3 regions of the Streptomyces sp. NPDC041129 genome follow, and region 1 is predicted to be linked to each of the others. Evidence: riboswitches for the same ligand, from Rfam matches in the RefSeq annotation. Region 1 holds a riboswitch; each other region holds the start of a gene.
The links. Region 1 has a riboswitch for cobalamin ahead of ACZ6B1_RS13565 (CbtB domain-containing protein). Riboswitches for the same ligand answer to the same signal wherever they lie in the genome.
Positions count from the first base shown of each region.

Region 2: another riboswitch for cobalamin. It lies ahead of nicT (Nickel transporter NicT); the one in region 1 lies ahead of ACZ6B1_RS13565 (CbtB domain-containing protein).
Region 3: another riboswitch for cobalamin. It lies ahead of ACZ6B1_RS11710 (ribonucleoside-diphosphate reductase subunit alpha); the one in region 1 lies ahead of ACZ6B1_RS13565 (CbtB domain-containing protein).

Region 1 covers NZ_JBVIYV010000003.1:166,260-175,807, reverse strand. The annotation lists gene ACZ6B1_RS13605 (lycopene cyclase family protein) at 1-595, shown strand, start outside; gene ACZ6B1_RS13600 (methyltransferase domain-containing protein) at 666-1,400, shown strand; gene ACZ6B1_RS13595 (FAD-dependent oxidoreductase) at 1,397-2,977, shown strand; partial or broken gene ACZ6B1_RS13590 (DUF4383 domain-containing protein) at 3,223-3,336, opposite strand; gene ACZ6B1_RS13585 (SsgA family sporulation/cell division regulator) at 3,609-4,049, shown strand; gene ACZ6B1_RS13580 (TspO/MBR family protein) at 4,088-4,588, shown strand; gene ACZ6B1_RS13575 (spore photoproduct lyase family protein) at 4,667-5,857, shown strand; gene ACZ6B1_RS13570 (CbtA family protein) at 5,987-6,751, opposite strand; gene ACZ6B1_RS13565 (CbtB domain-containing protein) at 6,777-6,998, opposite strand; cobalamin riboswitch at 7,035-7,189, opposite strand; gene ACZ6B1_RS13560 (histidine phosphatase family protein) at 7,284-7,862, shown strand; gene ACZ6B1_RS13555 (SMI1/KNR4 family protein) at 7,938-8,543, shown strand; gene ACZ6B1_RS13550 (SMP-30/gluconolactonase/LRE family protein) at 8,616-9,548, opposite strand, start outside.
Region 2 covers NZ_JBVIYV010000005.1:203,961-213,508, forward strand. The annotation lists gene ACZ6B1_RS18840 (helix-turn-helix domain-containing protein) at 230-1,573, shown strand; gene ACZ6B1_RS18845 (hypothetical protein) at 1,703-2,485, opposite strand; gene ACZ6B1_RS18850 (nucleoside hydrolase) at 2,957-3,943, shown strand; gene nicT (Nickel transporter NicT) at 3,971-5,056, opposite strand; cobalamin riboswitch at 5,086-5,290, opposite strand; gene ACZ6B1_RS18860 (LAETG motif-containing sortase-dependent surface protein) at 5,432-6,364, opposite strand; gene ACZ6B1_RS18865 (glycoside hydrolase family 13 protein) at 6,622-8,268, shown strand; gene ACZ6B1_RS18870 (DUF4142 domain-containing protein) at 8,369-9,124, opposite strand; gene ACZ6B1_RS18875 (DUF6445 family protein) at 9,410-9,548, shown strand, end outside.
Region 3 covers NZ_JBVIYV010000002.1:766,213-775,760, reverse strand. The annotation lists gene ACZ6B1_RS11720 (DUF3311 domain-containing protein) at 12-275, shown strand; gene mctP (monocarboxylate uptake permease MctP) at 272-1,900, shown strand; cobalamin riboswitch at 2,048-2,172, shown strand; gene ACZ6B1_RS11710 (ribonucleoside-diphosphate reductase subunit alpha) at 2,297-4,681, shown strand; gene ACZ6B1_RS11705 (ribonucleotide-diphosphate reductase subunit beta) at 4,681-5,694, shown strand; gene ACZ6B1_RS11700 (hypothetical protein) at 5,607-5,861, opposite strand; gene ACZ6B1_RS11695 (helix-turn-helix domain-containing protein) at 5,954-6,919, shown strand; gene ACZ6B1_RS11690 (bifunctional albaflavenone monooxygenase/terpene synthase) at 6,939-8,309, opposite strand; gene cyc1 (epi-isozizaene synthase) at 8,306-9,391, opposite strand.

The DNA.
Region 1 (9,548 bases):
GTCCTTCGGCTACGTCCTGCCGACCGGCCCGCGGGATGCGCTCGTCGAGTACACCGAGTTCTCCCGCAGCCCGCTCGGCCGGGACGCCTACGACCGCGCGCTGCGGCACTACGTCACCGGCGTGCTGGGCGCGGGCGACCACGAGGTGCTGGACTGCGAACAGGGGGTGATCCCGATGACGGACGCGGACTTCCCCCGGCGGGCCGGCGCGTCGGTGTTCCGCATCGGGGCGGCGGCCGGGGCCACCCGTCCCGCGACCGGCTACACCTTCAGCGCCGTGCAGCGCCAGACCGGCGCGGTGGCCGCCGCCCTGCACGCCGGGCGGCGGCCCGTCCCGCCGCGCGCCCACTCGGCCCGCTCCCGGCTCATGGACGCGGTGCTGCTGCACGCCCTCGACCACGGCCGGGTGGACGGGCCGGCCTTCTTCACCCGCCTGTTCACCCATGTGCCCGCGCCCCGCCTGCTGCGTTTCCTGGACGGGCGCACGGGCCTCGCGGAGGACCTGTCCATCGGGCTGCACGTGCCCGTCCCCGCGATGCTCGGCTCGGCGCTCGCCCTGCCGTTCGCCCCGCGCCGAAGCGCCCAGGCCACCTGACCCCCGTCACCACCTGATCCCCGACCCCGTATCCGACGACCCCGTACCCGACGACTCTCACGGAGATGGCATGCCCGTGCTGCGCGACGCCGAGCTGGCGACCGCGTTCGACCACGCCGCCCGGAGCTACGACACGCTCGTGGCGGCGAATCCCGGTTACCACGCCCACCTGCGCCGCTCCGCCCGGCGTCTCGGCCTTTCCGGCGCCGGTCCGGGCCCGAGGGTGCTGGACCTCGGCTGCGGTACCGGCGCCTCGACCGCGGCTCTGGCCGCCGCGCTGCCCGGCGCGGACATCACCGCCGTCGACGCGTCGGCCGGGATGCTGCGGCGGGCGGCCCGGCGCCCCTGGCCGAGGCCGGTGCGCTTCGTGCAGGCGCCGGTGGAGCGGCTCGCGGCGGCCGGGGTGCGCGGCCCGTTCGACGCGGTCTTCGCCGCCTACCTGCTGCGCAACACCGCCGACCCGGACACGGTGCTCGCCGAGGCGTACCGGCTGCTGGCGCCGGGCGGCCGACTGGCGGTGCACGAGTACGCGCTGAGCGGTCGGGCGGCGCACCGGGCGGTGTGGAACGCGGTGTGCGGCGGGGTCGTCCTGCCGGTCGCCACGCTGCTCGGCGACGGACCGCTCTACCGGCATCTGTGGCGCAGTGTCGTCTGCTTCGACACCGCCGGGCAGCTCGCGCGGCGGGTGCAGCGGGCGGGGTTCGAACGGGTGCGGGTGCTGCCGCTGCCCGGCTGGCAGACCGGCATCACCCACACCGTCGTCGCCCGCCGCCCGTTCGCCGACGGCGGGGAGGCGGGCCGATGACCGTACCGCGCCGTCCTTCCGCGTCCGGTGTCCGCACGCCCCGCCCCGGCCGGGACCGGCTGGCCCGGCTGCTGCCCGCACCGCCCGGCGCCGGTCGTGCCGGGGAGTCCACCGCGCCGCGGGTGGCGGTCGTGGGCGGCGGCATCGCCGGGCTGACGGCGGCCACCGCGCTGGCCGAGCGCGGGGTGCGGGTCACCGTGTACGAGCGTGACGCGCAGCTCGGCGGCAGGCTGGCCGGATGGTCCACGCGACTGGCCGACGGTACGACGGTGACGATGAGCCGTGGCTTCCACGCGTTCTTCCGGCAGTACTACAACCTGCGCGCGCTGCTGCGCCGGACCGATCCGGCCCTGGACCGCCTGACCGGTCTGCCCGACTACCCGCTGCGGCACGGAAGCGGCCGGCAGGACAGCTTCCGGCACGTGCCGCGCACCCCGCCGCTGAGCGCGCTCGGATTCGTGGCGCTGAGCGAGTCGTTCTCCGTGCGCGACCTGGCCCGGATGCGCCCGCGCGCGGCCCTGCCGCTGCTCGACGTGCGGGTGCCCGAGGTGTACGAACGGCTCGACGAGGTGAGCGCGTACGACTTCCTGGAGAGCATCCGGTTCCCGCCGGCGGCGCGGCACCTGGCCTTCGAGGTGTTCTCCCGCAGCTTCTTCGCCGATCCCCGGAAGCTGTCGGCGGCGGAGATGGCGCTGATGTTCCACGTCTACTTCCTCGGCTCGGCCGAGGGCCTGCTGTTCGACGTGCCCAGGGAACCGTTCCCGCAGGCTCTGTGGGACCCGATCGCCGCACGTCTGGAGCGGATCCGCGCGCACGTGCGCACGAGCACCGCGGTGGAGGGCGTCTCCGTCCTGCCGTCGGGCGGGTTCGCCGTGACCGCCACGAGCGGCGAGGAGCCGTACGACGCCGTGGTGCTCGCCCTGGATCCGGCGGGCCTGCGCTCCCTGGTGGGCCGCTGCCGCGATCTCGGGGACGCCGGGTGGCGCGAGCGCGTGGCGCGGCTGCGCACCGCCCCGCCCTTCCTGGTGTCCCGCCTGTGGCTGGACCGGCCCGTGCGCGCGGACCGGCCCGGCTTTCTCGGCACCAGCGGCTTCGGGGCCCTGGACAACGTCAGTGTGCTCAGCGGCTGGGAGGGCGAGGCGGCCCGGTGGGCGGCCCGCACCGGCGGCTCGGTCGTCGAACTGCACGCCTACGCCGTGCCCGAGGGCGCCGGCCGGGAGACCACGCAGAAGGAGTTGCTCGGCGAACTGCACCGTCTCTACCCGGAGACGGCCCGGGCGCGGGTGGTGGACGCCCGGCACGAGTGGCGGGCCGACTGCCCGCTGTTCCCGGTGGGCGGCTACCCGGACCGGCCCACGGTCACCACTCCCACGCCGGGCCTGGTCGTCGCGGGCGACACGGTACGCACCGGCCTGCCGGTGGCCCTGATGGAACGGGCCGCCACCAGCGGCTTCCTCGCCGCCAACACGCTGCTGCGGCGCTGGGGCCTGCGCGGGCACGCGTTGTGGACCGTGCCCGGCCAGGGCCGACTCGCCGCCCTGCGCTGGGCGACGGCTCGGGCGGGGGGCGGTGGGTGAGAGGGACGGGGGCGGGGCGGGGGTGAGCCGTCGGGGCAGGCCTCCCGTCGTGCGGGGCGGCACCGCGAGTGGCGGTGCCGCCCCTGTCGTACGGGGAGGCTGTCGTGCCGGAAGGACTGCCGGGAGACTTTCGTGCCGGGAACGCCGTCGTGCCGGCACACGGGTTCAGCCTTGAGAAGCGGGTGGCCGGGAACCGGGACGGGGCGTCCCCCGCCGGGGCCAGGGCGGCGCGGGCCCGCTCCCGGCGCCGTGCCGAAGGGGCTGAGTTCGTCGGCGAAGCCGAGACAGCCGAACAGCAGCAGGACGCCGCCGCAGAGGCCGGCGCCGTACCGGTAGACCTTCGCCAGCCTGTGGTCCACCGGCCATTCGTCGCGAAGCCTCGAGACACATCCTTTCCGATGCGTGCCAGGCCCCCCGGAGGCGGAGCGGGCTCGGACCGCCCTCCCACCCACGTCGGTGTCTCTTCCGGCGGCCGGTGCGGAACGGTTGCACCCCGGTGGTTCCGGGAACCCCCCTGCGCCCCGCGGTGCCCGCCGCCCGCCCGCATCCGCCTCCGGCCCCCGCCCGGAAGTGTGGAGTGCGGGGCTCCGCGCAGGGCGGACCCCACGATCCAGCTCATCCGGGAGGCGTCATGAACTCCGCCGACCCCCACCGGACCAGGCGTCTCCACACCGACCTGGACATCGGCCTGGTCCTCAGCGAAGCGGAAGCCCTCCAGGTCGAGGTCCGCTTCAGCTACGACCCGGCCGATCCGTTCGCCGTGCGCATGGACTTCCGCGACGGCCCCGAGACCATCGCGCCCTGGCTGTTCTCACGCGACCTGCTCGACGCCGGCCTGCGTGTTCCGTCCGGCGAGGGCTCCGTTCGCGTCTGGCCGCCCTGCCGCTGCCACGGATCCACCACGGTGCGGATCCTGCTGCGCGGCCCGGGCGGGGCAGCCGTGCTGTACATACCGGCCGACCCGTTCGAGGGCTGGCTGACCGAGACGTTCGAGGCCGTACCCGCGGGCACGGAGAGCTCCCACCTGCCCTGGAACGACATCCTGACGGAACTGCTGCGCCGCCGCGACTGACCGGTGGCTTCGGACGGCGCCCGGGAAGACGTGAGGACATGATTAGCGAACGCGGAAGCACCCGACGGCCCGGCCCCTGGCCGCGGTACGGCGCGGCCACGGCGGCGGTGGCCGTCACCGCCGCCGTGGGCGCCACCGCGACCGATCCGGACAGCATTTGGTACGCCTCGCTGCGCAAACCGTCCTGGCAGCCACCGGCCTGGGCGTTCGGCGTGGTGTGGACCCCGCTGTACGCGTCGATCGCCTACGCGGCGGGGCACGCGCCCGGGCGCGCCCCGGATCCGCGCCGGCGGGCCGCGATCATGCGCGACCTTGCCGCGAACCTGGCGCTGAACGCGGCGTGGAGCCGACTGTTCTTCGCCCACCGCGCTCCGAAGGCGGCGCTCGCCGGCAATGTGCTGCTGAGCCTCGGCAACGCGCAGCTCATCAGGCAGGTCGCCCGCACCGACCGGACCGCGGCCGGGGCCCTGATGCCCTACGCCGCCTGGTGCGCCTTCGCGGCCGCCCTGAACGCCTCCATCGTCCGGCTCAACCGCTGACGGCCTTCGTTCCCTCCTGTCGCGACTGCGTACAGTGGCGCGTATGCGACGTCGGCGAGGAAACCCAGCGAACCGCACATGAGGGATTTCTCCACCGAGCCGGACGACGGCGCGCTGTTCGGGCTCGACGCCCTGCCCGGCGTCGCGCCTCCCGGCGACGAGCCGGAACGGACGCCGCCCACCGGTCCGCCGTTCCGCGACTCCGACGCCGCCCGGCGGCTGCTGCCCGTGCGGACGATCTACTGCGAGCCCGCTGCCGCCGCCTCGCCCCGCGGCCGCCAGATCCTCGCCCGCCATCCGGCCGCGCGAGTCGTCGAGGTGGACTCCCACTGGCGCATTCCCGAGCTGCACGGCAACGAGGGGAACGTCGGGCGCTGGGTGCGGGTGAAGGGCGAGACGCTGGTGCTGGGCGAACGCAAGACGCTCACCACGCGGCCCAACGGCCGGTCCGCCGACTGGATCGCTCCCGGTCCGTCCAACGGCTGCGCGATGGCCTGCGTGTACTGCTACGTGCCGCGCCGCAAGGGGTACGCCAACCCCGTCACCGTCTTCACCAACATCGAGCGGATCATCGCCCACCTGGGGCACCACATCGCGCGAGAGGGGCCCAAGCGGGAACCCAACCAGTGCGACGACCAGGCGTGGGTCTACGACATCGGCGAGAACGGCGACTGCTCGGTGGACGCGCTGATCTGCGACAACACCGCCGACCTCGTGCACGCCTTCCGGCAGTGGCCCACCGCCAAGGCGTCCTTCGCCACCAAGTTCGTGAACCCGGATCTGCTGGCGCTGGATCCGCGGGGCCGCACCCGCGTCCGGTTCTCGGTCATGCCCGGCGAGGACTCCCGGCTGCTGGACATCCGGACGTCACCGGTGGCCGAGCGCGTCGCCGCCGCGGCCGACTTCCTGGACGCGGGGTACGAGGTGCACTTCAACCTCTCCCCCGTGGTGCTGCGCCCCGGGTGGCAGGAGGCGTGGACCGAGCTGCTCCGGCAGCTCGACGACGTGCTCCCGGACCGGGTCAAACGGCAGGCGGCCGCCGAGGTGATCATGCTGACCCACAACCGGGAACTGCACGAGGTCAACCTCGGCTGGCATCCGCGTGCCGAGGACGTGCTCTGGCGGCCCGGCATCCAGCAGGGCAAACGCTCCGAGAACGGGGCGCTGAACGTGCGCTACGACCACCTGGTCAAAGCCAGGGCCGTGGACGACCTGCGCGGGCTGGTCGCGGCGCACGCTCCCTGGCTGCGCATCCGGTACGCCTTCTGAACCGGGCCCCGCGGACCGCTTCTGACGACGGCCGCGGGTCCGCGGCGAACACGCGACGCACCGGCCCGCGAACGCGCGAGGCACCGGCCCGCGGGCGGGCCGGTGCCTCGCGCCGTAGCGCCGCTTGCCTCAGTGGTGCGCGGCCGGGGCGCGCAGCCCGGCCGCCTGCCGCTCGCCTGCCCGGCGCTCCGCGGTGAGCACGCGTTCCGCGAGGACCCCGAAGACCAGCCCGAACGCCGTCCACAGCGTCGCCTGGACGGCCAGCGCCGCCAGACGGAACTGCCACAGCAGACTCGGGGAGAAGTCCTTGGGGACCTCGTCGACGGCCGGCAGGAACGCGTAGGCGAGCCCTGCGATCAGGAGGAAGAACGCGCCCGCGGCCACCGTCGCGTTCCAGTTGCCCAGACGGGGGGCGAGCCGCTTGCCGAGGATCACCGTGGCGACCGCCAGCAGCACGCTCAGGACCATCATCAGGAAGTACAGCGCCGTGCGCTTGCCGATCGTGTCGGGGTCGCCGACGGACGGCGGGTTGGCCGGGTACTTCAGGAACGGCACGACGTAGACGGCGACGAGGCCGGCCACCGCCAGGAGCAGCGCGCTCGCACGCGGCCCGAAGCGGCCGACGCGGCCCAGCGCGAAGCAGTAGGCGAGGGCGGCGATGCCGCCGAACGCGATGCCGTAGACGAGCACGCCGGTGGACAGGCCGGCGGTCGACTGAATCGTGCGGGAGACCGCCTCCATGCCGTGTTCGTGGGAGTGCGCCTCTTCGTAGGCGATGGCCGAGTCGACACGCGGCTCACCGAGGAAGTAGGCGACGACGAGGGCGAGCAGGCCCGCGGCGAGTCCCGCGAGCATGCCACGCACCAACAGGTTACGGACCGTTGCCGAGTTCATGAGCTCGTACGTTTCCTCGCCCCGGTCAGTGGCAGGGGAAGCCGAGCAGATGACGGGCGTCGTGCACCCACTCGTGCACGTTCTCGCCGGACATCACGGAGGTCGCGCCCTGTTCGGCGCCGACGAAGTAGAGCAGGACCAGCATCAGGACGCCGAAGAAGACCGCCCACGGGGCGATGGCGCCGATCGGCAGTTTGGCGGGGATGGCGGTGGGGTTGGTGGTGGGCTGTACGGCGGACTGCGCCATGGCAGGACCTCCTGGGGAACTCGCGTCCCTGCTCGGTGGTGCACGGGACGACGGGCGGGTCTGACTTGCCCGGCCCGCACCAGGAGTGGTGTGAACGGGGCTTACAGTGGCGCGACCGTGCCGGATTCCCACCGGCTTCCGCATTCCGTCGTCGATATCGCCGAGAAGGTACCGCGAAGCGCGGGTGCGGCCAAGGGCGCACGGGTGCGGGGCGGTGCGCCCCACAGCCGCCGTACGCTGTGAAACCCCTGCGCCGAAAGGGCTGTTGACCATGCAGGCGACCTCATGACGACCCGAGTGATGTTGATCTCACCGGCGATGAACCCGGCCGTGCGGGAGGCCCGCTTCGACGACGGGTGCTCACTCGAGGCTGCCGGAGCCGCGCGTGCCCGGTCGGCCGCGGGCGAACTGCGGCCCGCCGCCACGGCCCTGGTCTCCCCCACGGTGCGCTGCCGGGAGACGGCGGCCGCGCTGGGTCTCGACGCATGTGCCGAACCCGCCCTGGCCGGGCTCGACATGGGCCGCTGGCGGGGCCGGACGCTCGAGGAGGTGGGCGTAGGGGAGCCGGAGGCGCTGGCCCGGTGGCTGGCCGACCCCGCGGCGAGCCCGCACGGCGGAGAGTCGGTGCGCCTTCTGTGCGCCCGGGTCGGGGGCTGGCTGGAGAAGGCCGCCCGGTCCGCCGGCCGGACGGTGGCGGTGGTCGAGCCGGAGGTCGTGCGGGCCGTGACCGTGCGGGTGCTCGGCGCTCCGGAGGCCGCCTTCTGGCGGATGGACGTACCGCCCCTGACCGCCACCGAGTTCAGCGGCCGGGCGGGGCGCTGGAACGTGGCACTGGGAACGCCGCTGGGCCAGAGCGGGACCTGAGGCGCCTCGGGGCATTCGTGCGATCATTCACTCAGCTCCGAGGCACGAAGCGCTCCCGTGAGGAAAGAGGCCGCATTGAGCAGCGCAGTCGAGGCGTGGTCCCGTATCGCCCGCTGGATCTCCGTGAACGCCCCTGCGCACGCCGACGCCCTGAACCCTCCGGCGACGGAGGAGGAGATCGTGCGGGCCGAGTCGCGGATGGGGGTGGGCCTGCCGGCCGACCTGCGGCAGGTCCTGATGGTGAACAACGGCAGCACGGCCGAGCACCGGGCCCCGGCCGCCCGCACCTTCCACGACGTTCCGGGCGGCGACGCCCCGTTCCCTTCCGGCCTGGTGTTCAACGACGTCGGGCTCATCTGCTCGCTGTACACGGGCAACAGGCAGGCCAGCGAATCCATGCGGGAGCCGGGTTCCCGCTACGAGTACTGGAAGGAAGGCTGGATTCCGGCCTTCCGGCAGAAGGACGCGCACTCCGGGCTGTTCCTCGACGTGTCCGGCGGGCAGGACCCGGCACCCCTGTGCAGGTACGAGGAGGAGAGCTTCCCCGAGCCGGCCTTTCCGTCGCTGGCCGACTACCTGGGCACGGTGGCGGACGCGCTGGAGGGGGTCCGCCCGTTCACGGTGATGGGCCGCCGGGCCCCGCACCTGCCGACGGTGCGCGAGGGTCTCATCGCCTGGTAGCCGGCCCCTGTACAGGGCTGTGGCCCGGGAGCGGAAGGCTTCCGGGCCACAGTGCTGTTCAGCGGTTCACGGTCACGGTGTGAACCCGTCGAGGTCGAGCCAGTACTGGTCCTTGTCCGTCAGCCTGTTGCGGACGATGAACTGTCCGAAGGGCCGCATGGACTGGGTGTTCTGGTTGTTGGAGATGGTGGCGCGTCCGCACTTCTCGTTCCACTCGGGCAGCGGGTAGCGGGGATCGGACAGCAGGTGCCAGATGCCGTCGCTGCCCTTCTTGGCGTAGGTCTGCAGGCACTCGTCGCCGGAGGCGACCGGGTTGTATCCGTTTGCCATGCCCGCGCTGTCGTAGCTGGCGGCGAAGGCGAACTCGTCACAGGACGGTCTGTCGTCCTTGGGCGGGTCCCCCTCGTTCAGCTCCGGCGAGAGGGTGACGTCCGGGTTGCGCGGCCAACTGCTGGGGCAGATGACCTCGCGGTTGGCGGTGCTCTGCTTCTTGGTGGGATCGCTCGCCGACATCACGTTGCTGCCGAGGTAGGTGAGCGGCGTGCCGAGGGTCTTGCTGCCGAAGTGCCCGGGGAGCTTGTTCTGGACGAGCCAGGCGTGGGCGGCCGCTGCGGGGAACTTCTTCGAGTTCATCACGTAGGTCGGCTTGTACCGGTCGAACACGCAGCCCGGGTAGGCCTGCGGGACGGTGGAGTCGCAGCGGATCTGCGCCTCGGCGCCGCTGGTGACGTCCGTGTCGTTGCCGGACATGACGCCGCCGATCTCGCCCCTCATCGACCACTTGAGGAAGGCCAGGTCGGACGGCCTGGACTCACCCCAGTTCCAGATCTGCGACATGGAGTACACGTGCTTGTCGCCCAGGCCGTACTCCCACCACAGGTTGCCGGAATCCGAGCGCGGGCCGTTCTTCTTGCAGTCCAGGCTGCACGTGTCGTCGACGGTGACGTAGATGGGCTCGGTCATCGCCTCGCCGGTCGCGTCGACGATCCGGAACTTGAACGCGGT
Region 2 (9,548 bases), on a different contig from region 1:
CACGGCGAGCACGGCCGCTGCCACTCCCCTGGCGGTGGGCGTCCGGCCGCCCGGGCGGGCCCGGACGTGGGCCGGTGCGCCGGGGTGTCCGTAGGGTTCGGATGTACGACCGGGCACGACGACCTCGCAACAACAGCGGTCTGTTAAGCATGCTTAATCCGCCGTTTAACCTAGAGGCTGGCGGACGTGAACGGCAAGGCCTGCAAGGGGAGTTGGGGGTGACGGGGAGATGCCGGAACGGGACGATCCGCAGGTCGTGGGGCGGCGCGTACAGCAACTGCGTACCGAACGGGGGCTGACGCAACGGCAGTTGGCGGAGCCTGCCTACACGCCCGCCTACATCTCCACCCTGGAGGCGGGCCGGGTCCGCGCCTCCGACGAGGCGCTGCGGCACATCGCCGGCCGGCTCGGGGTCGCCTTCGAGGAGCTGGCCGTGGGGAGGCCCGCCCATCTGGCGACCCACCTCCGGCTGCGGCTCGCCGAGGCCCAGCGCGTTCTGGCCGACGGCGACTGCGAGGAGGCGGCCGCCCAGTACGCCGGGCTGCTCGCCGAGGCGGAGGCCCACGGGCTGCCGGCCGAGCAGGCCACCGCGCTGCTCGGGCTGGGCGAGTCCGCCCTGCAGTCGGGCGAGCTGGGCCGGGCCCGCGAGCACTTCGAGCGGGCCGAGGAGCGCCTGTCCGGGGAGTCGCTGGCCGCCCGGGTGCCCGCCGTCCGCGGCCGGGCGGTCTCCCACTACCTCGCCGGTGAACTCCGCTACGCCGTCTACCTCCTGGAGTCCGCCCTCGACGAGCTGAACCGCGGTGGACTGCACGACCCGGACGCCCTGCTGCTCCTCTACGCCGGCGTCATCGGCCCGTACATGGACATGGGCGCGCACGCCCGCGCCGCCCAGGCCGCCGAGTTCGCCCTCGCACTCGCCCCGCAGGTCGCCGACCCGGCGCTGATCGCCCGGATGCACCGCACGGTCGCCCGCACGCTGCTCGCCGAGGGCCGTCTCGCCGAGGCCGACGCCTCCCTGGCCAAGGCCGCCGAGCTGAACCGGCAGCTCCAGCTCCGCACCGAACTCGCCAACTGCCACTGGATGCGCGGCTACGTCTGCGCCCAGAACGGCGAACTGGACCGCGCCGAGGCCGAGCTGCGGCAGGCCCTCGCCATGTTCTCCGAGACCAGGGCGGCCCTCTACCGCAGCCAGGCCGCCGTCGAGCTGGCCGACGTCCTGCACCGGCTCGGCAGGTCCGCCGAGGCGGCCGAGCTGCTGAACGGGGTCCTCGGGGACTTCTCCTCCGAGCGCGGCGCCGTCCACGCGGCCGCCGCGCACCGCCTCCTCGGCATCATCGCCGAGGACGCTCGCGACACCGAGGCGGCCGAGGAGCACTACGTCCGCGCCCTCAGCCTGCTGGAACGCGCCGGGGCGGCCGGCGACCTCGCCGACCTGTGCCGCCTGCTGGGCGACCTGCTGCGCCGCACCGGCCGGGTGGAAGCGGCCCTCGACGCCTACCGCACCGGCCTGGGCCACCGCACCGCCCCGGGCACCACCACCCTCGGCCCGGCCCCGGTCCCGCCTCCGCTGTGACAGCTTCCGGGACGGGGCTCGGTGCGGTGCCGGTCGCGCCGTGTTCTCGGCCGCCGGCCGGGCCCGGTGCCCGGTTGCGGTCGGCTTCGGGCCGGGTGAGCTGCCCCGAGCCTCCCGGGCACCGGTCTCTCAGACCTCGGCCCGGCCCTGCTTGCGGATGTCCGCCAGACGCAGTGCGCCGATCTGGACGGCCGCCTGGGTCGCCTCGTTCGGCACGTCGCCCAGGCCGCCGTTGGTGAGCGCGAAGGAGTCCTCCCCGACGCGTACGGCGGCCACGTCCATGGTGAGGACGACGTCCTGGCCGTCGGGCGTCGTGGTGTAGAGGGTGAGCCGCAGGCCCTGGCGCGCGTCGCCGACCTGCGGCAGCGGAGCCTCCTGCACCTGGACGTCCTCCACCAGGCCGTTCTCCGTGGTGGCGGTGAACCGGGCGCAGCGCGCCGGCATGGTCCGCAGCCAGGCCAGGGCGGCGTCCACGTCAGCCGGGCGCCGCGCGCCGATCTGGTAGCGGAGCTGGGCGTCGGTGTCGGCGTCGTCCAGGCCGACGGCGACCCGGCCGGGGGCGCCGAGGAGTTCGTCTGCGTAGAGGGCGTCGAGCAGGCGCTGGCACTCCGCCGTCCGCGAGCTCGCCTTCAGCAGGCCGTCGCGCCAGGTGGCCGCCCCGCGCGTCGCCGACCAGGGGGCGCCGAGGTCGTTCTGGGTCAGGAGCGCCGCCCGGGCCTGATCGTCGGTGAGCAGGGTGCCGTCGCCACGGTCGGACGCCTTCGGTGTGGGCGAGGCCGAGTCGACGGTGGGCAGCGGCTGCTCGGCGGTCGGCGGGTGCTCCAGGCCGAGGGCGGCGCAGCCGGTGAGGGTGAGGAGGCCGGCCGCGAGAGCGGCGAGCGGGAGGGCACGGGGGCGTATCGCGGCGGTCATCGGGGGGCCTCCTGTGCGGGCCGGTGGTGGTGCCACCTCTCACGCCACCACCGCCACCACCGGCTCACCAGCGCTCCGGGCCGTCCGGGTGAGGATGCGGGGCCGGCGGCGTCGGGCGCGCCGGGCGAGCCGTCCGGCCGGGCGAGGGGCCGGGCCCGATCCGGTGCTCCTGGCGAGGTCCGGCTCCTCCGCTGTCCCGGGTGTCCGCCTCGGCACCGGCTCGGTTCGGAGCAGGGGTGAATGCCCCCGCGGCTCTCACGTCGCCCTTGAGGTGCCCCTTCCCGGCCTTCCGCGCGAGGGGCCGGGCCCGATCCGGTGCCCGGTCGCAGCTCCCGCGGCTCTCGGCGCTTGTCCGGGGTCTCCGCCTCCGGGGTGCGGGGCGGTCGTCGTGCGGCCGGGGAGAGCGGGCGGCCGTAGGCTGAGGTGGCCTTCGTGGCGAGTCCTCGGGTCGGGTGGTGGAAGGAGACCGTCGTGGCCGGGCAGTCCGGTATTCCTGTGATCATCGACTGTGACACCGGCGTCGACGACGCCCTGGCCCTGCTGTTCGCCGTACGCCACCCGGGGCTGGATCTGCGGGCCGTCACCTGCGTGGCCGGGAACACGGACGTGGACGGGGTGGTCCGCAACACCCTGACCGTGCTGGAGCGGGCCGGTGCCCCCGACATCCCGGTGGCGCGGGGCGCCGAACGTCCGCTGATCGAGCCCGCCCGCTCGGCCCGGCATGTGCACGGCTCGGACGGCATGGGCGACCTGGGCCTGCCCGCGCCCACCCGCACCCCGGCCGACGTGGACGCCGTGACCCTGCTGCGCCGGGAGATCCTGGCCTCCCCCCGCCCGGTCACCCTCGTGCCCACGGCCCCGCTCACCAACATCGCCCTGCTGTTGCGCACCCACCCCGAAGTGACCCGCAACATCGAGCGGATCGTGTTCATGGGCGGCGCGGTCGCCACCGGAAACGCCACGCCGGTCGCCGAGTTCAACGTCTGGCACGACCCCGAGGCGGCGGCCGTACTGCTCACCGCGGGGGTGCCGATCACGATGTACGGGCTGGACGTCTTCATGCAGGTCGTCGTGCCAGGCACCGATGTGCACCGGCTGCGCGGCAGCGCCGATCCGGGCACCCGGCTGGCCGGGGAACTCCTCGCCCACCGGCCCACCGCTCAGGGCGGCGCGCCGGAGGCCGAGGAGGCGGGCGGACTCGGTGACGCGGGCGCGGTGTGCGCCGTCGCCGATCCGGCGGGCATCGCCACCCGGCGCCTGCCGGTCGAGGTCTCGCTGGCTCCCGGTCCGGCCCGCGGCCAGACCCTCGTCGACCGCCGCCCCCGCCCCGGCGAGTCCGAGATCCACGAGGGAGTCCGCGAACAGGCCCTGGTGGACGTGGCGTTGCAGGTGGACGTGGACCGGTTCGTGAAGCTGTACCTGGAGACCGTCGAGGGGCCCCGGGTTCCGGCGGGGTGAGTCACCGGGGACGCGGGGCCCAGGGTGTCAGTCGGACGTGGCCGTGACCCGTGCCGTCCAGCGCTCCTCCACCCGCGCCAGCCGCCAGTAGGCCAGCGCGGCCGCCCACACCACCACGAACAGCCCGACGATGACGTAGCCGACGCTGTCCAGGTCCAGTCCGGCGATCCAGCCGGTCACGGCGTCGCCCAGGGCGAACTTCTCGTGCAGGACGCCGACCAGCTCGATGGTGCCGATGAAGAAGGCGACGGCGATGGACAGTCCGGTGATGGTGAGGTTGTAGAACACCTTGCGCACCGGGTTGGAGAACGCCCACTGGTAGGCGAAGTTCATGAACGTGCCGTCGAGGGTGTCGAACAGGCTCATCCCGGCGGCGAAGAGCAGCGGCAGGCACAGCACCGCGTACCAGGGCAGTCCGGCCGCCGCGCCCGACCCGGCCATCACCATCAGCGTGACCTCGGTGGCCGTGTCGAAGCCGAGCCCGAACAGGAAGCCCAGCGGGAACATCTGTCCCGGCCGGGAGACCGACCTGGTCAGCCGCCCCAGTACGCGGTTCATGAACCCCCGCGAGTCCAGGTGCTGTTCCAGCTCCCGCTCGTCGTACGTGCCGGACCTCATCGCCCGGAACACCCTCAGGATGCCCGCCAGCGCGACCAGGTTGAGCGCGGCGATGAGGTAGAGGAAGGTGCCGGAGATCGTCGTGCCCATGAAGCCGAGCACCTGGTGGGTGCGTGAGTGCTCGTCCATGACCCGGCCGGCGAGCCGGGTCCCGCCCGCGATCAGCAGGGCCAGCAGCACCACCACGCTGGAGTGCCCCAGCGCGAACCAGAAGCCCACCGACACCGGCCGTCTGCCGTCGGCCATCAGCTTGCGGGTGGTGTTGTCGATCGCGGCGATGTGGTCGGCGTCGAAGGCGTGCCGCATGCCCAGGGTGTAGGCGGTGACGCCGAGGCCGACGCCGAAGACGTCCTGGCCGACCTTGTAGTGCCCCGGGGCGACGAGCAGGAACAGCACCCCGAAGGCGACGACGTGCAGGGCGGCGATCACCGCCAGCAGCCCCGCCGTCCTGATCGTGTCCTCGCGTCGCCATCGGAAAGCGGCGGCATCGGCCATCGGATTCACGCTCCAGCACCTCGTGGATCATCTCGTGAGCTGCCGTGGCCGGTCTCCTGGCTTACGGGGTGGTGCGTTCGCCGTCCCTGCCTTCCCAGCCGGGTGAACGGCCAGTGGCCCGGCGGACGCCGGACGGGACGGGAACTCCCCGATCACAGTGGCGAGGGCCGCGTCGGCATGGACCCCTGAGGGGGCGTCACCGACTTCCCGAGCACCACGGCCCGCCCACCGTAGGCAGGTGAACGCTCGTCCGCATAGCCGCGCACCGGTGCAGGTACTCAAGATCACACGCGGCACGGCCCCCGCCGTCTGGCAGGCCTCGCGGCTGCCGCGAGCGGCGGGGGTCGTGATGTGCGGGAGGTGAGGGGCGGCCGGTCAGCCCTGCGCGCCCCGCTTGCGGCGCGCGAGGAGCACGAACGCGGCGCCGCCGGCGACCAGCACGGCGGCCCCGCCCGCGATCAGCCCCGAGTTGCCGCCGCCACCGGTCTCCGCGAGGTCGCCGCCGTCGTCACCGCCACCGTCCGGCGTGGGTGCCGAGCCGGCCCGCGACTCGGAGGCGGACGGGGCAGGCGCGGACTCCGAGGAGGCCGGGGACGGTGCCTCGGACGACTCCGAGGCGCTCGGCGCGGGCGGGGCCGACTCCTCCGCGGGGGCGCTCGGCGACGGGGACTGCGGCTCCTCCGGGGTGCTGGTGCAGTCCTTCGTGCCGCCGTTCCAGGCCGCGATCAGCTTGTCCTTGATGACCGGGTGGTCCGGGCCCTTGGGCAGGTCCCCGTGCTCGAAGCCGTCACCGGCGTCGGTCCTGCCGTCGAACCTGACCGCGCCCCGGTAGAGGTCGATCTGGGCGAAGCAGCCCGCGTCCGGTACCGCGATGTCGAGGGAGTCGGTCTCGCCCGGCTTGACGGCCACCGTGTCGAAGTCGACGAAGACCTGCTCGCCCGAGGTGGCGAAGCTGGCGCCGTGGGCGAGGTAGGAGGCGAGCGAGGCGGTGCAGCCGGCGGCGTCCTCGGCGGCGCGGACCTTGACGTGGACCTTGCCGTCCTCGGTCGGCCTGAGGTTCTGGTCGTCCACCTTGACCGAGTCGAAGAAGTTCACGCCGTCCAGCGAGAACCGGCAGCGGTCGGTGCCGGTCTCGGTGCCCGCGCCGGTGCCGGGCGCGTAGTGGCCACCGGACTTCCAGCCGTCACCGCCGTGCGTGCCGTGGGCCCAGGCGCCGGAGGCGGCGGCGACCGAGGCGGCGCAGAGGGCGAGTGACGCGGCGCCCGTCCCCAGCAGGCGGCGCGCGGTGACACGTCTGGCTATGGACATGGATATCCCATCGCAGAAGCTCGAGTGAGCGAAGAAGTCAGGAGAGACACCCGGCGCACTGGTCACATGCGCCACAGTGTGAGGCCATGGTGATCGGCCCTGTTGAAACCTGTCAACCTGCGTGAATACAAGGGTCGTTCATGGGGTCGTCACAACTCCATCACACGGGGAATGATCCGCTCCCCATCGCCCCAAGGTTCCCTTTCCGGGCAATGTGGACAGTCTCTGTACTGTCGTCCTTCCCGAAGGGAGCCCGTATGGCAGACCTCTCGTCCCGGAACCCCGACTGGTGGCGCCAGGCCGTCATCTACCAGGTGTATCCGCGCAGCTTCGCCGACGCCGACGGCGACGGGCTCGGCGACCTCAGGGGAGTCACCCAGCGCCTCAACCACCTCGCCACGCTCGGCGTCGACGCCCTGTGGCTGAGCCCCTTCTACCCCTCGGAACTGGCCGACGGCGGCTACGACGTCGCCGACCCCCGGGACGTCGACCCCCGCCTCGGCACCCTGGACGACTTCGACGCGATGGTGGCCGAGGCCCACCGGCTCGGTCTGAAGGTCGTCGTCGACATCGTCCCCAACCACACCTCGCACCAGCACCCCTGGTTCCAGGAGGCGCTGCGGGCCGGCCCCGGCTCCGCCGCCCGGGACCGCTACGTCTTCCGCACCGGCCGCGGCGCGCACGGTGAACTGCCGCCCACGGACTGGCAGTCGGTGTTCGGCGGCAGCGCCTGGCGGCGGGCCGCGGACGGCGAGTGGTACCTGCACCTCTTCGCGCCCGAACAGCCCGACCTGAACTGGGAGAACGAGGAGGTCCGCGCCGACTTCCGCACCACCCTGCGCTTCTGGTCCGACCGGGGCGTCGACGGCTTCCGCGTCGACGTGGCGCACGGCCTCGCCAAGGACCTCGCCGAACCGCTGCGGGACATCGGCGGCATCGGCGCCACCGGCGAGGAGGCCCTGCTGCGCGTCGCGCCCGGCAGCCACCCCTACTGGGACCGCGACGAGGTCCACGAGATCTACCGCGACTGGCGCAAGATCTTCGACGCATACACCCCGCCCCGCACCGCGGTCGCCGAGGCCTGGGTCCCGGACGCCCGCCGCGCCCTGTACGCCCGCCCGGACGAACTCGGCCAGGCCTTCAACTTCGAGTATCTGCAGGCCTCCTGGAACGCGGACGAGTTGCGGGAGGTCATCACCGGTTCGCTCGCCACGGCCCGCACCGTCGGCGCCTCGGCCACCTGGGTGCTCTCCAACCACGACGTCGTACGGCACGCCTCCCGGCTGCTGCTGCCGCCCGGCACCGACGAGAACGCCTGGCTGCTGTCCGGCGGCCGGGCCCCCGCCGTCGACCCGGAGGCCGGTCTGCGCCGGGCCCGGGCCGCGACCCTGCTGATGCTGGCGCTGCCCGGCTCCGCGTACGTCTACCAGGGCGAGGAACTGGGCCTGCCCGAGGTCGCCGACCTGCCCACCCAGGTGCTGCAGGACCCGATCTGGGAGCAGACCGGCCATGTCCGCAAGGGTCGCGACGGCTGCCGGGTGCCGCTCCCGTGGACGCCGGACGGACCGTCGTACGGCTTCGGGCCGGGGGCCGCCTGGCTGCCGCAGCCGGAGTCCTTCGGCTCCTACGCGGTGGTGGCGCAGGCCGGTGCCGAGGGCTCCACCCTGGAGCTCTACCGCACCGCCCTGCGGCTGCGCCGGAAGCTGCTGGAGGGCGAGACGCTGACCTGGACGCCCGGCGCCCCGGCCGGTGTCCTCGACTTCGCCCGCACCGAGACCTGGCGCTGCGTCACCAACCTCACCGAACGGCCCGTACCGCTGCCGCCGGGCGAGGTGCTGCTCGCCAGCACCCCGCTGGCGGAGGCCGGACTCCTCCCGCCGGACACCACGGTGTGGCTCGGCTAGGGCCTGGCGCGAAAGTCCCGCCTGCCGGACGACGTGATGCACGCACCTGACGCCGCCCGGCCCGCCCTTCGGGCGTACGGCGGGACTTTCACAACAGGCCCTAGCCCACGGTCGGACTGGGGGTGGGGGCCGGGGCGTTGCCGCCGGAGCCGCCGCCGTCGCCGTTGAGGCCGTTGAGGTTCAGCGGGGTGGACGTTGCGTTCGGCGGCGGGGTGAGTACCACCTCCGGCTGACCCGCCGGCGGCGGGGGCGGGGTGAGGTTGTCGGAGGGCAGCTTCGGCGGGGTGGTCTGCTGGAAGATGGTCTGCTCGAAGTCGACCAGGCCGGTCTTCTCCATCACCGTCATGTGGTCCAGCACGGTGTCGTTGGCCTGGTCGGCGAGGGCGCGTATCAGCGAGTTCTTGGTGGTGGAGCGGATCTTGGCGATCGAGTTGAAGATCGAGCCGTGCGTCATCCGCAGGATGTTGGCGAAGTCGGTGTCGAACGACTTGCCGCTCTCCGCCTTGAGCTGCGTGACGAAGCCCTCCTGCTGGGGGCTCGCCACGTTGGGCAGGGTGATGTTCAGCATGGGGGCGATCTTGCGGCAGCTCGCGTCCAGCGCGGCGTGCCCGTCGACCAGGTGCTTGCTGGCCTCCAGGACTCCCTTCGAGGCGCCCTTCTGCAACCCGATCTGACCGAGCGGGTACTCCCACAGACCGGCGGCCCGCACCCTGACCACGAAGTCCCGGTCGCCCTCGGTGAGCGGCCCCCACTGCGTCTGGGCGATGATCCGGGTCTGCGAGGTGGAGACGGTGTTCAGCCCGAGCATGCTCGGGTAGGCGAGCGCGCCGAGTGTCAGGGCCATCGCACCGCCCACGAAGAGAGTTCCCGTCGCGTTCCGCGAAAAGCGCACCGTGCCTCCTGCCCGGTCGTGGATTCCGCCCCCGACGACGCGCGGGCAGTTCGTACGCACAGCAGTACGGACGGGAGGGCCGATCGTTTCTGTGGCGAGGGTAAAAACTGTCACCGGGCCGAAGACGAGGTCCCAGCCCTCCTCGATTGCGATCCGTTGGCAATCGATAGATGTACATGGCAGATGGTTGGGTGAAGGTTGACCCTCCGCCGGGAGAAGGCAGACCGGAGGCGGACCTAGATTCGCCGCATGCCCCCGCAACCGTCCCCGAGGACGCCCGCCGTGCTGCCCGTCCTGCCCTACCGCAAGCCCACCAGGGGCCGTGACTACTGGGTGCTGGACGACGTCCTCCCGGACCCCGGCGCCGTACGGGAGCGGTGCCTGGCCA
Region 3 (9,548 bases), on a different contig from region 1:
GGAGCCGTGGCATGTCCGAAACGCAAGAAGTGAGACCACCGGTGGTGACACCGGGCCGGGTGATCATCGGCCTGTGTCTCGTCGCGCCCTTCGTGGCGATGCTGTGGGTCGGCTCGTACGCCAAGACGGACCCCGCGTTCATCGGGATCCCGTTCTTCTACTGGTACCAGATGCTGTGGGTGCTCATCTCCACCGCGCTCACGATGCTGGCGTACAAGCTGTGGCAGCGTGACCAGCGCGACCGCGGTGCCCGGAACGGGGGTGCGGCGAAGTGAAGGACGACGTCAACGGCGTCGCGCTCGGCGTCTTCATCTTCTTCTTCCTGGCCGTCACGGTCATGGGCTTCCTGGCCGCACGCTGGCGCAAGGCCGACAACGAGCACTCCCTGGACGAATGGGGCCTGGGCGGAAGGTCGTTCGGCACCTGGATCACATGGTTCCTGCTCGGCGGCGACCTGTACACGGCGTACACCTTCGTCGCCGTACCGGCGGCGATCTACGCGGCGGGCGCGGCCGGCTTCTTCGCGGTCCCGTACACGATCCTCGTCTACCCGCTGATCTTCACGTTCCTGCCCCGCCTCTGGTCGGTCTCGCACCGCCACGGCTACGTCACCACCTCGGACTTCGTGCGCGGCCGGTTCGGCTCCAAGGGCCTGTCGCTGGCCGTGGCGGTCACCGGCATCCTCGCGACGATGCCGTACATCGCGCTCCAGCTCGTGGGCATCCAGGCGGTGCTGGACGTGATGGGCGTCGGCGGCGGCGAGAGCACCAACTGGTTCGTGAAGGACCTGCCGCTGCTGATCGCCTTCGGCGTGCTGGCCGCGTACACCTACTCGTCCGGGCTGCGTGCCCCCGCCCTGATCGCGTTCGTGAAGGACACGCTGATCTACATCGTCATCGCGGTGGCGATCATCTACATCCCGATCAAGCTGGGCGGGTTCGACGACGTCTTCGCCAAGGCCGGCGACGCCTTCAGCCAGGTCAACCCGGCGACCGGCAAGCCGCGCGGCGCGCTCGCACCGCCGGAGGCCGGCCAGTGGACGTACGCCACCCTGGCGCTCGGATCCGCGCTCGCCCTGTTCATGTACCCGCACTCGATCACCGCGACCCTGTCGTCCAAGAGCCGTGAGGTGATCCGCCGCAACACCACGCTCCTGCCGCTGTACTCGCTGATGCTGGGTCTGCTGGCCCTGCTCGGCTTCATGGCGATCGCGGCCGGGGTGAAGGTCACCAACGGCCAGCTGGCGATCCCGCAGCTCTTCGAGAACATGTTCCCGGACTGGTTCGCGGGTGTGGCCTTCGCGGCGATCGGCATCGGCGCGCTGGTGCCCGCGGCCATCATGTCCATCGCGGCGGCGAACCTGTTCACCCGCAACATCTACAAGGACTTCATCAAGCCGGACGCCACGCCGAAGGAGGAGACCCGGGTCTCCAAGATCGTGTCGCTGCTGGTGAAGGTGGGCGCGCTGGTCTTCGTCCTGACGATGGACAAGACGGTCGCCATCAACTTCCAGCTGCTGGGCGGCATCTGGATCCTGCAGACCTTCCCGGCCCTGGTCGGCGGTCTGTTCACCCGCTGGTTCCACCGCTGGGCGCTGCTCGCCGGCTGGGCGGTCGGCATGGTGTACGGCACGCTCGCCGCGTACGGGGTGGCCTCGCCGACCCAGAAGCACTTCGGCGGCTCCGCGAAGGAGATCCCGGGCATCGGGGAGATCGGCTACATCGGCCTCACCGCGTTCGTGCTCAATGTCGTGGTCACCGTGGTGCTCACCTTCGTCCTGAAGGCCGTGAAGGCCCCGGAGGGCCTCGACGAGACCAGGCCGGAGGACTACACGGCGGACGCGGGCGACCCGGGGGTCGAGGTGGAGCTCCCGCCCGCCACCGCGGGAAGCACCCACTAGCGCGACCGGTCACGCACCACCCCGCAGCGGGCCGCCGAGGGCACCACCCACGGCGGCCCGCTGTCGTGCGAGCTGACCCTGCGGAGCCACCACAACACGCAACAGGCACAACATGTGGGGGTGACACGACAGCCCGGCACTAGATGTATGCTCATGCTCGCTGTCGCCGCAGGGGAATCCGGTGCGAATCCGGAACTGTCCCGCAACGGTGTACCTGCGTGTTTCCGCACGCCTGTTCCAGTCCGAGGACCTGCCGTCAGCGCGCGCCCGGCCGTCCGGTCCGGGTGCTCATCGACGTCCGGGCCTCGCGGAATGGGCCGGGGACGCGACGCCGTGCGCGCTCGCGCTGCCCCCTGCCCTCCGCAAGGCCCCATGCCGAGCGAGGGAGAGCCCCACGTGACCATCGCGCCAGCCGACCCGGCTTCAGCCATCCCGGCGAGCGGAGCCCCGGTGGAGACCGACGGTCCCGGTGCCGCGCTGCTGCGGACCCTGACCGAGCTGACCGCCGACCTCCCCGACGCCGACCCCGGCCGGGTCGCCGCGGCCGCGCTGCGCGGCCGGTCCGCCCGGGCAGACGAGGCGGAGTTGCGCGAGCTGGCCACGGAGGCGGCCGCCGGACTGATCTCCGAGGACCCCGCCTACTCCCGGCTGGGCGCCCGGCTGCTGACCATCTCCATCCGCGCCGAGGCCGCCTCGCAGGGCGTCACGTCCTTCACCGGGTCCGTCGCCGTGGGCCACCGCGAGGGTCTCATCGCCGACCGCACCGCGGAGTTCGTACGGCTGCACGCCGAGCGGCTCGACGCGCTGGTCGACACGGCCGCCGACGACCGCTTCGGCTACTTCGGCCTGCGCACGCTGCACAGCCGCTACCTGCTCCGCCACCCCATCACCCGCGAGGTGATCGAGACGCCCCAGCACTTCATGCTGCGCGTCGCCGCCGGACTGGCCGAGGACGACACCGCCCGCTCGGTGGACGAAGTCGCCGCGCTCTACGGGCTGATGAGCCGGCTCGACTACCTGCCCTCCTCCCCCACCCTCTTCAACTCCGGCACCCGGCATCCGCAGATGTCGTCCTGCTACCTCCTCGACTCCCCGCTGGACGAGCTGGACTCCATCTACGACCGCTACCACCAGGTCGCCCGCCTCTCCAAGCACGCCGGCGGCATCGGCCTGTCGTACTCCCGTATCCGCAGCCGCGGTTCGCTGATCCGGGGCACCAACGGGCACTCCAACGGCATCGTGCCGTTCCTGAAGACGCTGGACGCCTCGGTGGCCGCGGTGAACCAGGGCGGCCGGCGCAAGGGCGCCGCCGCGGTGTACCTGGAGACCTGGCACTCCGACATCGAGGAGTTCCTGGAGCTGCGCGACAACACCGGTGAGGACGCCCGCCGGACGCACAACCTGAACCTCGCGCACTGGATCCCGGACGAGTTCATGCGCCGGGTCGACGCCGACGGGCGGTGGTCGCTGTTCTCCCCGGCGGACGTGCCGGAGCTGGTGGACCTGTGGGGCGAGGAGTTCGACGCCGCGTACCGCAGGGCGGAGGCCGCCGGGCTCGCGAAGAAGACGATGCCCGCCCGGGACCTGTACGGCCGCATGATGCGCACCCTCGCGCAGACCGGCAACGGCTGGATGACCTTCAAGGACGCGGCCAACCGCACCGCCAACCAGACGGCGACCGCGGGCCATGTCGTGCACTCCTCCAACCTGTGCACCGAGATCCTGGAGGTCACCGACGACGGCGAGACCGCGGTCTGCAACCTGGGGTCGGTCAACCTCGGCGCCTTCGTGGACACGGCGACCGGCGACCTCGACTGGGAGAGGCTCGACGAGACCGTCCGCACGGCCGTCACCTTCCTCGACCGCGTGGTCGACATCAACTTCTACCCGACCGAGCAGGCGGGCCGGTCGAACGCCAACTGGCGTCCGGTGGGTCTGGGCGCGATGGGCCTGCAGGACGTCTTCTTCAAGCTGCGGCTGCCCTTCGACTCCCCCGAGGCCAGGGCCCTGTCCTCGCGGATCGCCGAGCGGATCATGCTCGCCGCGTACGAGGCCTCCGCGGACCTCGCCGAGCGCAACGGCCCGCTGCCGGCCTGGCGGAAGACCCGTACCGCGCAGGGCGTCCTGCACCCCGATCACTACGGCGTCGAGTTCACCTGGCCGGAGCGTTGGGCGGCGCTGCGCACGCGGATCGCCGAGGTCGGCATGCGCAACTCGCTGCTCCTGGCCATCGCGCCCACGGCCACCATCGCGTCCATCGCGGGCGTGTACGAGTGCATCGAGCCGCAGGTCTCCAACCTGTTCAAGCGCGAGACGCTCTCCGGTGAGTTCCTTCAGGTCAACTCGTACCTGGTGAAGGAACTGAAGGACCTGGGCGTGTGGGACGCCCGTACCCGCGAGGCGCTGCGCGACTCGAACGGCTCGGTGCAGGACTTCGCCTGGATCCCGGCCGACGTACGGGCCCTGTACCGCACGGCGTGGGAGATCCCGCAGCGCGGCCTGATCGACATGGCGGCGGCGCGGACCCCGTTCCTCGACCAGGCGCAGTCGCTGAACCTGTTCCTGGAGACGCCGACCATCGGCAAGCTCTCCTCGATGTACGCCTACGCCTGGAAGTCGGGCCTGAAGACGACGTACTACCTGCGCTCCCGCCCGGCGACGAGGATCGCCCGCGCCGCGCGGGCGCAGACCCCAGCCACTGTCCCCGTACAGCAGATCGCCGACCCCGACGCGGTCGCCTGCTCCCTTGAGAACCCCGAGTCCTGCGAGGCCTGCCAGTAATGACCACCGAAGCCAAGAACCTGCTCGACCCGGGCTTCGAGCTGACTCTCCGCCCGATGCGCTACCCGGACTTCTACGAGCGCTACCGGGACGCCATCAAGAACACCTGGACCGTCGAGGAGGTCGACCTCCACTCGGACGTCGCCGACCTCGCGAAGCTGATGCCGGCCGAGCAGCATCTGATCGGCCGTCTGGTCGCCTTCTTCGCGACGGGCGACTCGATCGTCGCGAACAACCTGGTGCTGACCCTCTACAAGCACATCAACTCCCCCGAGGCCCGGCTCTACCTGAGCCGCCAGCTCTTCGAGGAGGCCGTCCACGTCCAGTTCTATCTCACGCTGCTGGACACCTACCTGCCCGACCCGGCCGACCGGGCGGCGGCGTTCGCGGCGGTGGAGAACATCCCCTCCATCCGGGAGAAGGCCGAGTTCTGCTTCAAGTGGATCAACGAGGTCGAGAAGCTGGACCGGCTGGAGTCCAGGGCCGACCGCCGCCGCTTCCTGCTGAACCTCATCTGCTTCGCCGCGTGCATCGAGGGCCTGTTCTTCTACGGTGCCTTCGCGTACGTCTACTGGTTCCGCAGCCGGGGTCTGCTGCACGGTCTGGCCACCGGCACCAACTGGGTGTTCCGCGACGAGACGATGCACATGTCGTTCGCCTTCGACGTGGTCGACACCGTCCGCAAGGAGGAGCCCGACCTGTTCGACGACGAGCTGCGCGGGCAGGTCACGGACATGCTGCGGGAGGCCGTCGAGGCCGAGCTGCAGTTCGCGCGCGACCTGTGCGGTGACGGCCTCCCGGGTATGAACACCGAGTCGATGCGGCAGTACCTGGAGTGCGTCGCCGACCAGCGCCTGACGCGCCTGGGCTTCGCCCCCGTGTACGGCTCGGAGAACCCGTTCTCCTTCATGGAGCTGCAGGGTGTTCAGGAGCTGACGAACTTCTTCGAGCGCCGCCCGTCGGCGTACCAGGTGGCCGTGGAGGGCACGGTCGACCTGGACGAGGACTTCTGAGCCTCCTTCTCCCGGCTCTTCGCACCCCGGGCCTCCTGAGCCTCCCTGAGTTGCCGGTCGACCCGCCTGTCGCGGGCGATGCCGAGGACGGAGGGGAGGATCAGGAGGACCAGGATGCCGAGGGTGGTGAGCATTCCGATCAGGCCTTCGATCTGGTTTCCGGTCATGACACCACTGTCGCGCCGGATGCTCCTTACCAACAGTGGCAGGACTGCCGCCCACCCTCGATTTACTGCCAGCTTCGGGGCACACTGGCAGCATGCTGAGGAACGTGGCGGCAGTGCTGCTGGACGGCGTGCATCCCTTCGAGCTGGGGGTGGTGTGCGAGGTGTTCGGCATCGACCGCAGTGACGAGGGTCTGCCGGTGTACGACTTCGCCGTGGTCTCGGCGGAGGGCCCGGCGCTGAGCACCCATGTCGGCGGGCTCACCGTGTCGACCCCGTACGGTCTGGAGCGGCTGGAGGAGGCCGACCTGATCGCGGTGCCGGCCGGGAGCGAGTACGTGACCCGGGAGTATCCGCCCGCCCTGCTCGACGCCCTCGTGCGGGCCGTGGAGCGGGGCACCCGGGTGCTCAGCGTGTGCTCGGGCGTGTTCGTGCTCGGTGCCGCCGGACTGCTCGACGGGCGGCGGTGCAGTGTGCACTGGCGGCAGGCGAGGGAGCTGGCACTGCGCAATCCCCGGGCGGTCATCGAACCGGACGTCCTCTACGTCGACGAGGACCCCGTGATCACCTCCGCCGGCACCGCGGCCGGCATCGACGCCTGCCTGCACCTCGTACGCAAGGAGCAGGGCCCGGAGGTCGCCAGGAAGATCGCCCGGCGGATGGTGGTGCCGCCGCACCGGGACGGCGGACAGGCGCAGTACATCGAGCGGCCGCTGCCCGAGACCCCGTGCGACACGGTCGGCGAGGTGCTGGTGTGGATGGAGGGGCACCTCGGCCAGGAGGTGACCGTGGAACAGCTCGCCGCCCGCGCCCACATGGCCCCGCGCACCTTCGCCCGCCGCTTCCAGCAGGAGACGGGGACGACCCCCTACCGCTGGCTGCTGCGCCAGCGGGTGCTGCTGGCGCAGGAATTGCTGGAGGGCACGGACGAGACCATGGACGCCATCGCCTCCCGCACCGGCTTCGGTACGGCGGCGGCTCTGCGCCACCAGTTCGTCCGTGCCCTCGGCACGACCCCCAACGCCTACCGGCGCGCGTTCCGGGGCCCGGAGGCCGCCTGACCGCGCCGGCAGCGGTGGCCTACCAGGGCACCGGCTTCAGCAGCAGCTTCTGCGGCCGGAGCGTGATGCCCACCCGGGTGGTGTCGTTCGACCCGCTGACCTGCTCGAAGCGGTACTTCGCCGAGATCGCCGCGGTGATCAGGGTCAGCTGGGCCATGGAGAAGTGGTCGCTGGGGCACTTGCGGTTGCCGACGCTGAAGGGGCTCATGGCGTACTTCGGCACTTCCCTGACCCGCTCCGGCAGCCAGCGGTCGGGGTCGAAGTCGAGGTGGGCGCCGTAGGAGCGGGCGTCGCGCTGGATGGCGTACGGGCTGTAGACGATGTCCGCGCCCGCCGGAATCGAAAAGCCGCCGAGCGTGGTGTCGGTGATCGCGCGCCGCGTCAGAATCCACACGGCGGGCCGCAGCCGCATGGCCTCGACGACGACATTGTTGGTGTGCGTGAGACGGCGGACGTGCTCGAATCCAACGGGCTGGCCTCCGGTCACGGATTCGACCTCGGCGCGCACCTTCTCCGCGTGTTCCGGATGTTCCGCGAGCACCTGGAGCAGCCACATGATCGTGGAGGCGACTGTTTCGCTGCCCGGGGTGACTATCGCCACCACCTGGTCGTGGATCTCCTGTTCCCCGATGGGCTCGCCATTGTCGTCCTTCGCCTCCAGCAAGGCCGTCAGCAAATCGTCCGGCTTTTGACCAGATGCCCTCCGCTCGGCGACGATCTCGTCGACCAGGAGATGCAAATCGGCCAGTGCCCGGTTGAATTCGCGGTTGGCCGGGAACGGCAGCCGGTACAACGGTCCCAGTGGTACGACCATCCTGCGGTACATACCGCGGAACACGGTGGCGAGGTCCGCGCTCAGCCGCTCGGCGCGCTCGTCCATGTACTCACCGCGCAGCAGGCAGCGGGCGGCGACGCGCACCGCGACCCGGAAGGACTCCGCGGTGCAGTCGACGGTCTCGCCGGGCCGCCAGCGCTCGGTCAGCGCGTGCGCCTCCTCCTCCATGACCGGCCCGTACGCGGGGATCGCGTCGAGCCGGAACGCGGGCTGGATGGTGCGCCGCTGACGCCGGTGCCGGGGGCCGTTGGCGGTGGCCACGCCCTCCTTGCCGAGCAGGCCTTCCAGGGACTCCCACAGCGGCCCGTCGATCCGGTAGTCGGTGCTGAGCGCGAGCGCGCCGGTGAGCTCGGGGGTGGTGACGGCGTACACCGTCTTGGGGCCGAGCTTCAGGCGCACCACGTCACCGTGCGCGCGCAGCCCGGACATGAAGGCGAGCGGGTCGCGGACCAGTCTCAGGCCGTGGCCGAGGACCGGGACGGCGCCGCCGGCCAGGGGTGCCTCGCGCGGTTCCGCCGTCTCGGCTGTCTGGGGCTTCACGGACTCGACGGTCATTTCTCACCTGCCGCTTCGTTGTTGACGTACGGGGGCGTGGACCGGTCCTCCCAGCTGTCGACCATGTACCGGCCCGACTCGTGGTGGAACCAGTAGACGGAGCTGAACCAGTTCCGCATATTCCCGACACAGGCGCGGACGGCGGCGCCGAGTTCCTTTCCGGAAACCGTTCCGTCGTCGGCGAGTTCGTCGGCGAACCGGAGCGCTTCGTCTTCGGCGCCGATGAATTCGGCGATGCATTTCTCGACGCGCCGTCTGATTTCCTCGACCGCCTCCTCGAGGGTCAGTCCCTGATGTGTGACGAGACTGATTCCGAGATTGTGCACCTCGTCGCCCGCGAGTTCCTTGGGCAGTGAGCAGAGGTCGTTGTACCAGGCTGCGAATTCCTGGCTCAGCAGTGCCGGACGACGATAGGCCGGGTTTTTCCTTACGGCGTCCGGGAGTTCACGTCCGGCGCTCGGTTCCAGGAGGTCCGTCCATATCCAGTGGGCGAAGGTGAGCCGCCGCAGGGCGAGGTACTCCTCCACCTGCGGGACGTACGCCCGGGTGCGGTTGCGGAACTCGCGGTCGTAGGCGTCGATCACCGAGTGGAAGTGCCGGGTGAACCGCTGGTTCCAGGTGTGCGGCAGGAACGAGAACAGCCGCAGCACGCTGTCCGCGAGCCCCGCGACCACCGGGTCGGGATGGCCCAGGTGCTGCCGGGGCTCGTCGAGGGCCGCGTGCAGCCGGTGCCGCAGGCGCCGCCAGTCGGCGGCCCGGCCGTGGACGATGTCACGGTCGTGGCGGTCGTCCCAGACGAAGAACCAGGCGCTGTAGTCGGCGATGGCCTGCAGGACCTCGTCGGGGGCGTCGGTGTAGTACCCCGCCATGAGGTCGGTGTAGCACAGTCCGTCGGCATATTCCCGCACCTTGTCCGCCGGCATCAGCCGCTTTTCGAGCAGCCACTGCCGGGTCTTCTCCTGGAGCTTCGGCCAATACGGGTGGAGTTGTCGTGGAAAGGAGTCCTCGATCACCGGAAGTGCGAGAGACGGCGGTACCGCCACCGAGGTCGTCGATGTGGTGCCGTGTGAGAAAGCGTGCACGAACTGTCCCCTCTCAGCCGCCAGGCGCGCACCGCCCTCGTCGTCGTGCCGGGCGTGCGCCGTTGCGTATCTCCGCACTTCCCATTCAGCACCACAACTGACCGCCGAGGGAACGGATTTGCTTCAATCACCACCCCAGGTTGCCGGGATTCGCTTG